DNA from 3 places in the Luteibacter sp. PvP120 genome. Region 2 is predicted to be linked to each of the others. Evidence: predicted binding sites of a transcription regulator. Region 2 holds the regulator's gene; each other region holds the start of a gene.
What was found. Region 2 encodes HrcA, which represses chaperone genes, less so after heat shock. Its sites were predicted from a motif close to TTNGCACTCNNNNNNNNNGAGTGCNAA; they were not measured.

Region 1 (3,276 bases), on a different contig from region 2:
GTCAGCGCGCGGCAGATCCGCCGCGCCGCGGCGGTCTGACAGGAGGGCACCCGGGTGGCGACTCACATCGGTTCGGGCGTGGCCGGCACGGCCCCGCGGATGCTCCTGGTCGACGGCTCCCGGGTCGTTCGCCAGCTCATTTCCCGGGTCGTCACCGCGGAAGTGCCTGGCGTGGAGATCGTGGGCGTGTCCACCGGCGCGGAGGCCCAGGTCGAGCTGCAGCGCGGCGTGTTCGATTTCGTCACCGTGGCGTTGCGCCTGCCCGATATGGATGGCCTGGACGTGGCCCGCTTCGTGCGCGAATCCGCGCCGCAGATCTACATGCCCATCGTGGTCGTTTCGGGCGACGTCGAGGAACGCCTCCATCGGCGTGAACTGGGCGAGTTCGTCACCGACTATTTCGACAAGTCGCTGGGCTTCGAGGCCCTGGCCGAATTCATCCGCGGCTATGTCCGACCGGAAGGGGGCGCCGAAGGCGAGGTGCTCTATGTCGAGGACAGCCGGGTGGTCGCGCTGGCCACGCGGCGCATGATGGAAAAATACGGCCTGACCGTGCATCACGTGATCAGCGCGGAAGACGCCCTGGTCCACCTGCATGAGGCGAAATCCCAGGGGCGGATGGGGGCTGACATCGTGCTGACCGATGTCAGCCTGAAAGGCGAGCTCACGGGCGGCGACCTGGTCGAGCGCATCCGCAACGAGTTTGGTTACGGCAAGGGTCGGTTGCCGACGCTCATCATGACCGGTGACGAAAACCCCGCCAACCAGGCCGCGCTGCTCCGCGCGGGGGCCAACGACCTGGTCGAGAAGCCCGTCGAGGAAAAACTGCTCATCACCAAGCTGCTGTTCCAGCTGCGAGTGGCGCTTCACCTGCGCGAAAGGACACGGGATTGAACGACCGCATCAAGCTGGAGCCGTCCTGGAAGGAACGGATCGGCCCTTACCTCGACCGGCCGGACATGCTGGCCCTGTCGCACTTCCTTCGGGAAGAGAAGGCGGCAGGCAAGGCGATCTTCCCGCCGGGCCCGGAGATCTTCAACGCCTTCGCGCACACGCCGTTCGACCGCGTCCGCGTGGTCATCCTGGGCCAGGATCCCTACCACGGCCCCGGTCAGGCGCACGGGCTGAGCTTCTCGGTGCGCCCCGGCGTGCGGGTGCCGCCGTCGCTGCAGAACATGTTCAAGGAGATTGAAGGCAGCCTCGGCATTCCGCGGCCCGACCACGGCTGCCTCACCCCCTGGGCCGACCAGGGCGTGCTGCTGCTCAACGCGGTGCTGACGGTGGAAGCGGGGCAGGCCGCATCGCACCAGGGCAAGGGCTGGGAAGGCTTCACGGACGCCGCCATCGACGCGCTGAATCGCGAGCGCGAAGGCCTGGTGTTTCTCCTGTGGGGAAGCCACGCCCAGAAGAAGGGCCAGCTGATCGACGGCAAGCGCCACCTGATCCTGCGCAGCGTGCATCCCTCGCCGCTGTCCGCGCACCGGGGTTTCATGGGGTGCGGGCACTTCGCCAAGACAAACGCGTACCTGGCGTCCCGGGGCGAGGCGCCGATCGACTGGTCGCTTCCGCCGGCCGCGGCTCTTTAAAGCCCGCCTCGCGGCCCAATGAGGGTGGGTGCGACGGGCGCGTCACGTCTCCCGTGTCACCGTGCTGCCTTGGCCGGGTGGCAGGGTATCCGTCTGCCTCCTGAATACCCCGGTGGGTCCATCTGGACAGGCTTGGGGTATTTCTGTACCATTCCGTACAGTTAACCGATGAACTTCGGGCTGACTTAGCACTCTCACTGCGGGACTGCTAATCTGCATACAGACTTTTTGGAGGTTCCACACATGTCCCAAGCTCTCGTTACCCGTAACTACGGGCTCCCGAGCGTCGTCGGCAGTCTGGATTCCTACATCTCGGCAGTCCATCGCATCCCGGTGCTCAGCCTAGACGAGGAGCAGTCGCTGGCGCGTCGCTTCCGTGACGACGCCGATCTGGACGCCGCCAAGCAGCTGGTCATGTCCCACCTGCGCTTCGTGGTCCACGTGGCCCGCGGCTACAACGGCTACGGCCTGCAGCTGTCGGACCTGATCCAGGAAGGCAACATCGGCCTGATGAAGGCGGTCAAGCGCTTTGACCCGGACCAGGGCGTTCGCCTGGTCAGTTTCGCGGTGCACTGGATTCGCGCCGAGATGCACGAGTTCATTCTGCGCAACTGGCGCATCGTCAAGGTGGCCACCACCAAGGCGCAGCGCAAGCTGTTCTTCAACCTGCGCAAGAGCAAGAAGCGCCTGGGCTGGATGAACGCGGAAGAAGTGCGCGTGGTCGCCCACGACCTGGGTGTTCCCGAGGCCACGGTGCGCGAGATGGAATCGCGTCTTTCCGGCCGCGATGTGGGCTTCGAGGCTCCGGCCGATGCCGATGACGACGACAAGCCGGCTCCCGCCGCGTTCCTCGTCGACGAAGGTGCCGATCCGTACGAAAATCTCGCCGAGGAAGATGCGAGCAACAACCAAATGGGCGCGCTGTCGTCGGCGCTCGGCAACCTGGATGCCCGCTCGCGCGACATCATCCAGCGTCGCTGGCTGGCCGAGGACAACAAGGCCACGCTGCAGGATCTTGCGGACGAGTACGGCGTTTCCGCCGAGCGTATCCGCCAGATCGAAGCGAACGCGATGAAGAAGATGCGCGTCGCCATCGCCGCCTGAGTGCCGCGTTGGGCGTAAGATCCGGAACGGCCCCTCGGGGCCGTTTTCCGTTGTTCCTTTTCGTTTTGTCGGAGTCGCTGCGGATGCCGAAGGCCCTGGTCATCGAGGACGATGAAGTCACCGCGCGCGACATCGTCGCGGAGCTGGCCGCGCACGGCCTCAGCGCCGACTGGGTGGCCAATGGCCGCGACGGCCTCGCCCGCGCGCTGGCCGACGGCTACGACATCATCACGCTCGATCGCATGCTGCCCGGCATGGACGGCATCGACATCGTGTCCGCGTTGCGCCAGCGCCGCATCGATACTCCCGTGCTGATGATCAGTGCCTTGTCCGACGTGGACGAGCGTGTCCGTGGACTACGCGCCGGCGGCGACGATTACCTCACCAAGCCGTTCTCGCCGGACGAACTGGCCGCGCGTGCCGAAGTGCTGTTGCGCCGACGACGGCCGAGCGCGAACGAGACCCGGCTGCACGTGGCCGACCTGGAACTCGACCTGGTCAAGCACAACGCCCTGCGTAACGGCCAGCCGCTCACCCTGCTGCCCACGGAGTTCCGCCTGCTCGAATTCCTCATGCGGAATGCGGG
Region 2 (3,276 bases):
GCCTGGTGCTCGTGCTGGCCGTGGATCTCCACGATCCGCGAGGCCAGCGCGGACATCTGCGCCAGGCTGGCCGGGCGGCCGTTGATCCAGCCGCGGGAGCTGCCCTCGGTGCGGATCACGCGACGCAGCTGGCAGGTCTCGCCGTCGTCCAGTTCCTCCTGGCGCAGCCACTCGGTGGCCTCGGGCAGGCCGGCCAGGTCGAACTCGGCGGCCAGTTCGGCGCGGTCGCTGCCGGCCCGGACCATGCCGCTGTCGGCGCGGGCGCCGGCCAGCAGCATCAGCGCGTCGACCAGCAGGGACTTGCCCGCGCCGGTTTCGCCGCTGACCACGGTGAGGCCGGGGCCGAAGGCGATCTCGGCTTCTTCGACGACGGCGAACTGGCGGACGTAGAGCGACGTGAGCATGGCGACCGGACGGCGGAGGGAATCGCACCGATTGTAGCGGCAGGCGCGTCGCAGAAGCCGAGACTTGCAAGCGGCGCGGCAAGACCTTATTGATAGCGCCACGTTCCATCCCCTTTCCCACACCAGCCAGGCGCATGAATCCGTTCTCCGGTCACGACATCGATGCTCGCGCGCGCCGGCTGCTGCGGACCCTCATCTCGCAATACCTGTCCGATGGGGAGCCGGTCGGCTCACGCACGCTGGCGCGTTCGTCCGGCCTGGAAGTCAGCCCGGCCACCATCCGCAACATCATGGCCGACCTGGAAGAGGCCGGGCTGGTGGCCTCGCCGCACACCTCGGCAGGGCGTATTCCGACGCCGCGTGGCCTCCGCCTGTTCGTCGACAGCCTGCTGGAGCTGAAACCGCTGCCGCGCGACGACATGGCCCGCCTGCAGGGCGGCCTGCCGCCCCACCAGACCACCACGCGCGACCTGCTGGGCAACGTGTCCAACCTGCTTTCCGCGATGACCCGGTTCGCCGGCGTGGTCACCGTGCCGCGGCAGGGCGACTTCCCGCTGCGCCACATCGATTTCGTCAGCCTGCCCGACGCGCGCGTCCTGGTGATCCTGGTCTTCTCGGACAACCAGGTGCAGAACCGGGTGGTCCAGCTGGCCAAGCCGCTGGATGCCGGCGAGCTGGAGCAGGCGGCCAACTACCTCAATGCGCAGTTCGCCGGCTTCCGCCTGGCCGACATACGCGCCCACCTCGCCACCGAACTGCGCGAGGCCGGGGGGGAACTGAACCGCCTGCTGTCCGGTGTGGTCGAACTGGCCACGGCCTCCTTTACCCCCGTGGACGACGCCGACGACGTGCTGGTCAGCGGCCAGACCAACCTCATGGGCTACTCGGAGCTGGCCGACATCGAACGGCTCCGCGACCTCTTCGACGCCTTCCAGCAAAAGCGCGACCTGCTCCAGCTGATGGAAATGTGCGTCCAGGCCCCCGGCGTGCGCCTTTTCATCGGCGAGGAATCGGGCTTCTCGGCCCTGGACGGTTGCAGCATCGTCACCGCCACCTACGGCACCCCCGGCCGCATGCTGGGCGCGATCGGCGTCATCGGACCGACCCGCATGGCCTACGAGCGGGTGATCCCCGTGGTACAGGCCACGGCCGCGCTGCTCAGTGACGCCTTGAATCGCGCCGCGGCGACCTCATAAACCGGCACGGGAGGCGGGTTTGGTAATTCCCGCGAATGTTCGGCCCCGCGTCACCGCGGGGCCGGTGAGCTGACATTTGGAGTAATCATGCAGAACAACGATCCCCACGCGCCCGATCCGGCGCAGGACGGCGGTGTCGCCGAGAACGGCGCACAGGCCGAGCTCGATGCGCTGAACGCCCAGCTTTCCGCGATGGAAGTCGAGCTGGCCCAGGCCCGCGAGACGGTCCTGCGCGAAAAGGCGGAGATCGAGAACCAGCGCCGGCGCATGCAGCGCGACCTCGACCAGGCGCGTCGCTTCGCCAACGAGAAGCTGCTGGGCGACCTGCTGCCGGTCTACGACGGCATCGCGCTCGGCCTGGCCAACCAGTCGGCCGATGCGAAGACACTGCGCGAGGGACTGGAAATGTCGCTCAAGCAGCTGGAAAAGGTGACTCAGGCCAACGGCCTGTCGGTGGTCGATCCGCTGCACCAGCCGTTCAACCCGGAGCACCACCAGGCGATCAGCTCGGTCGAGTCGAACGAGCACGCGCCCAACACGGTGGTGGCGGTGGTCCAGAAGGGGTTCGTGCTGAACGATCGCCTGCTGCGCCCGGCGCTGGTCGCCGTGGTTCGCGATAACTGATACCGAAGATATTGAATCGATGGGGGTTACCCCCATTTTCCACACCAGTCGCGGCCGCGGGGGCCGCTTAGATATAAACGGAGCAACTTCAATGGCCAAGATCATCGGCATCGACCTCGGTACGACCAACTCCTGCGTGGCAGTGATGGAAGGGTCGACCGCGCGTGTCATCGAGAACGCCGAGGGCGATCGCACCACGCCGTCCATCGTCGCCTTCACCAAGGACAACGAAGTCCTGGTGGGTGCGCCGGCCAAGCGTCAGAGCGTCACCAATCCCAAGAACACCTTCTACGCGGTGAAGCGCCTCATCGGCCGCAAGTTCACCGACGCGGAAGTGCAGAAGGACCTCAAGCTGGTCCCCTACGGCATCGTCGCGCATGACAACGGCGACGCCTGGGTGCAGACCGCCGACGGCAAGAAGATGGCCCCGCAGGAAGTGTCCGCGAAGGTCCTGATGAAGATGAAGAAGACCGCCGAGGACTTCCTGGGCGAGGCCGTCACCGAGGCCGTCATCACCGTGCCGGCCTACTTCAACGACAGCCAGCGCCAGGCCACCAAGGACGCGGGCAAGATCGCGGGCCTCGAGGTCAAGCGCATCATCAACGAGCCGACCGCGGCCGCGCTGGCCTACGGCCTGGACAAGACGTCCGCGAAGGATCGCAAGATCGCCGTGTACGACCTGGGCGGCGGCACGTTCGACGTCTCGATCATCGAGATCGCCAACGTCGACGGCGAGAAGCAGTTCGAAGTGCTCTCGACCAACGGCAACACGTTCCTGGGCGGCGAAGACTTCGACAACCGCGTCATCGACTACCTGGTGGAAGAGTTCAAGAAGGAGCAGGGCATCGACCTGCGCCAGGACCAGCTGGCCCTGCAGCGCCTGAAGGACGCCGCCGAGCGCGCCAAGATCGAACTGTCCTCGGCTCACCAGACCGACGTGAACCTGCCGTACGTCACCGCCGACGCTACCGGCCCGAAGCACCTGAACATCAAGCTGACCCGTGCCAAGCTGGAGTCGCTGGTGGAAGACCTGGTCAAGGGCACCATCGACC
Region 3 (3,276 bases), on a different contig from region 2:
AGGGCCGAACGGGTCACCTTGGTCGGGTCCAGGATGCCGAAGGCGATCATGTCGCCGAACTCACCGGTCGCAGCGTTGTAGCCGAAGTTGCCTTCGCCGGCCTTGACCTGGTTGACGATGACCGACGCTTCTTCACCGGCGTTGGTGACGATGGCGCGCAGCGGGGCCTCCAGCGTGCGACGGGTGATCGCGATGCCGAGGTCCTGGTCGGTGTTCTTGCCCTTCAGGCCTTCCAGCGCCTTCAGTGCACGGATCAGCGCAACGCCGCCGCCCGGGACCACGCCCTCTTCGACGGCTGCGCGCGTAGCGTGCAGGGCGTCTTCGACACGGGCCTTCTTTTCCTTCATCTCGACTTCCGTCGCGGCGCCGACCTTGATGACGGCCACGCCGCCGGCCAGCTTGGCCACGCGCTCCTGCAGCTTCTCACGGTCGTAGTCCGACGAGGTCTCTTCGATCTGCGCCTTGATCTGCTTGATGCGCGACTGGATGCCTTCGGCATCGCCGGCACCGTCGATGATCGTGGTGTTTTCCTTGGTGATCACGACGCGCTTGGCGCGGCCCAGATCGGTGATCGTGGCCTTGTCGAGCGCCAGGCCCACTTCCTCGGAAATGACCGTGCCGCCCGTGAGGTTGGCGATGTCTTCCAGGATGGCCTTGCGGCGATCGCCGAAGCCCGGCGCCTTGACGGCGGCGACCTTGACGATACCGCGGATGGTGTTGACGACGAGGGTGGCCAGGGCTTCGCCCTCGACTTCCTCGGCGACGATCAGCAGCGGCTTGGCGGCCTTGGCGACGGCTTCGAGCACCGGCAGCAGCTCACGGACGTTGGAGATCTTCTTGTCGTGGATGAGGATGAACGGGTCGTCCAGTTCAACCTGCTGCGACTGCTGGTTGTTGATGAAGTACGGCGAGAGGTAGCCGCGGTCGAACTGCATGCCTTCGACGACGTCCAGCTCGTTCTCGAGGCCCGAGCCTTCCTCGACCGTGATCACGCCTTCCTTGCCGACCTTGCCCATCGCCGTGGCGATGATGTCGCCGATGTTCGCATCGGAGTTGGCCGAGATGGTGCCGACCTGGGCGATGGCCTTGTCGTCGGCGGTAGGGTTGGAGAGCTTCTTCAGCTCGCCGACCGCCGCGATGACGGCCTGGTCGATACCGCGCTTGAGGTCCATCGGGTTGATGCCCGCGGCCACGGCCTTGAGGCCTTCCTGGATGAACGCCTGGGCGAGGACGGTCGCGGTCGTGGTGCCGTCACCGGCCACGTCGGAGGTCTTCGAGGCGGCTTCCTTCACGATCTGCGCGCCGATGTTCTCGTACTTGTCGGCGAGTTCGATTTCCTTCGCGACCGAGACGCCGTCCTTGGTGACGGTCGGGGCGCCGAAGCTCTTCTCGAGCACGACGTTACGGCCCTTCGGCCCCAGGGTGACCTTGACGGCGTTGGCGAGGGTGTTGACACCCTTCAGCATGCGGGCGCGGACGTCTTCGCCGAAGCGGACTTCTTTAGATGCCATGATCGTTGAATCCTTGGATATTTAGATAAGAGAAAACGCGGTGGACGAGGCGAGCTGAGCTCAGCCTTCCAGGACCGCCACGATGTCGTCTTCCTTCAGGAAGACCAGCTCTTCGCCGTCGACCTTGATTTCCTGGCCGGCGTACTTGCCGAACAGGACCACGTCGCCTTCCTTCACGCCCATCGGGCGGAGCTGGCCGCTGGCGAGCAGCAGGCCGGTACCGGCGGCGATGACCTTGCCGCGGGTGGGCTTCTCGGTGGCACTGTCGGGGATGACGATGCCACCGGCCGAGACGCGCTCTTCTTCGAGACGCTTGACGATGACGCGATCGTGCAGCGGGCGCAGTTTGCTCATGACTTCTCCAAACATGTGTTTGACGGGAAAGGATTTGTTGCCACCCTGTTAGCACTTGGCCAGGGTGAGTGCCAGAATTTTAGCCAGAAGAATACGTCAACCGGAAGTCTTTCTGGATGCTCGACAGATGGCGGCGCGGACGCCGGGTTCAAGGGCGCGGTCGGAAAATAGTTGCCCGGACGGCGCGTGCAAGCCAGAGCGCGCCGGCCCGGTCATAATGTCCAACGCCTTCCCGGAGAGTCCCATGCCGTCGCTTTCCCGCCTCACGCGGAACCTCGTCGCCCTCGTCCTGCTGCTCGCCACGCTGCCCGCGCTTGCCCAGGATCCCGAGGACGGCCTGCTGCCGGTCACCCAGGCGTTCCAGCTCACCGCCGACGCCAGCCAGCCTGGCAAGGTCGGGCTGCACTGGCGCATCGCTCCGGACTATTACCTCTACCGCGGGCGGATCGTCATCAAGCCGACCGATCCGGCGGCCCTGACGCTCGGTACCCCGGCGCTGCCCGACGGCCTGAAGAAGCACGACGAATACCTGGGCGACGTGGAGATCTACCACGGGGACATCCAGGCCACCGTGCCCTACACGCTGGCCGATGCCTCGACGAAGACGGTGGCGCTGGACGTGCAGTACCAGGGCTGCCACGAGGTGGAGCCGAAGATCTGCTACCCGCCGCATACCGAGCACCTCAAGCTCGTCGTCGGCGCGCCCTCGACGATCCCGGCGGCCCATACCGCGGCGCCAGCGACAACGACGGTAGCCACGGCACCCGGCGCCGGCGCCGCACTGCTAGGCAAGCCCGCCACGCTGCCCGGGACGGATGCCCAGGCCCTCCCGGCCGACCAGGCGTTTCGCTTCGAGGCACTGGTCAAGGGTGGCGACGCGCTGCTGCTGCGCTGGACGATGCCCAAGGACTATTACCTCTACCGCGACAAGACCGAGATCGAGGTCGTATCGCCCGCCGGGGTCACCGCTGGCGAGCCTGATTGGCCCAGCGGCACGGCGCACCACGACGAGCATTTCGGCGACACCATCGTCTACTTCGACCAGGTGGAACTGCCGGTACCGCTGGCGGGTGCCGCGAAAGACGGCAAGCTCCAGCTCGACGTGTCCTACCAGGGCTGCCTGGAAAACGGCATCTGCTATCCGGTGATGACTCGCCGACTCAATGTCGACCTGGTTACCGGCGCCGTCGTCGTCGCCGCACCGGCCAGTGCGACGACCGTCACGCCGGCGACGACACCCGCCGACGTCGCCCCGACACCGCCGCCCAAGGGCCTGGTCCCGGCCGGCGCGGATGCACCGGTCGGCATCCTTGCCGCGATGGGCCTGGCCCTGCTCGGCGGCCTGGTCCTGAACCTGATGCCCTGCGTCCTGCCGGTACTGTCACTGAAAGCCATCACCGTGCTGGAAAGC

Region 1: the regulator HrcA is predicted to act here: its motif matches at 1,772-1,798, upstream of rpoH (RNA polymerase sigma factor RpoH).
Region 3: the regulator HrcA is predicted to act here: its motif matches at 1,914-1,940, upstream of ACVKN3_RS04625 (co-chaperone GroES).

Annotation. Positions count from the first base shown of each region.
Region 1 covers NZ_JBSRXP010000002.1:321,068-324,343, reverse strand. Annotated here, with positions in the region: gene ftsX (permease-like cell division protein FtsX) at 1-39, shown strand, start outside; gene ACVKN3_RS05365 (response regulator) at 100-894, shown strand; gene ung (uracil-DNA glycosylase) at 891-1,586, shown strand; gene rpoH (RNA polymerase sigma factor RpoH) at 1,830-2,690, shown strand; gene ACVKN3_RS05350 (response regulator transcription factor) at 2,774-3,276, shown strand, end outside.
Region 2 covers NZ_JBSRXP010000003.1:226,716-229,991, reverse strand. Annotated here, with positions in the region: gene recN (DNA repair protein RecN) at 1-404, opposite strand, end outside; gene hrcA (heat-inducible transcriptional repressor HrcA) at 539-1,600, shown strand; gene grpE (nucleotide exchange factor GrpE) at 1,688-2,224, shown strand; gene dnaK (molecular chaperone DnaK) at 2,316-3,276, shown strand, end outside.
Region 3 covers NZ_JBSRXP010000002.1:166,754-170,029, forward strand. Annotated here, with positions in the region: gene groL (chaperonin GroEL) at 1-1,511, opposite strand, end outside; gene ACVKN3_RS04625 (co-chaperone GroES) at 1,572-1,865, opposite strand; gene ACVKN3_RS04630 (protein-disulfide reductase DsbD family protein) at 2,110-3,276, shown strand, end outside.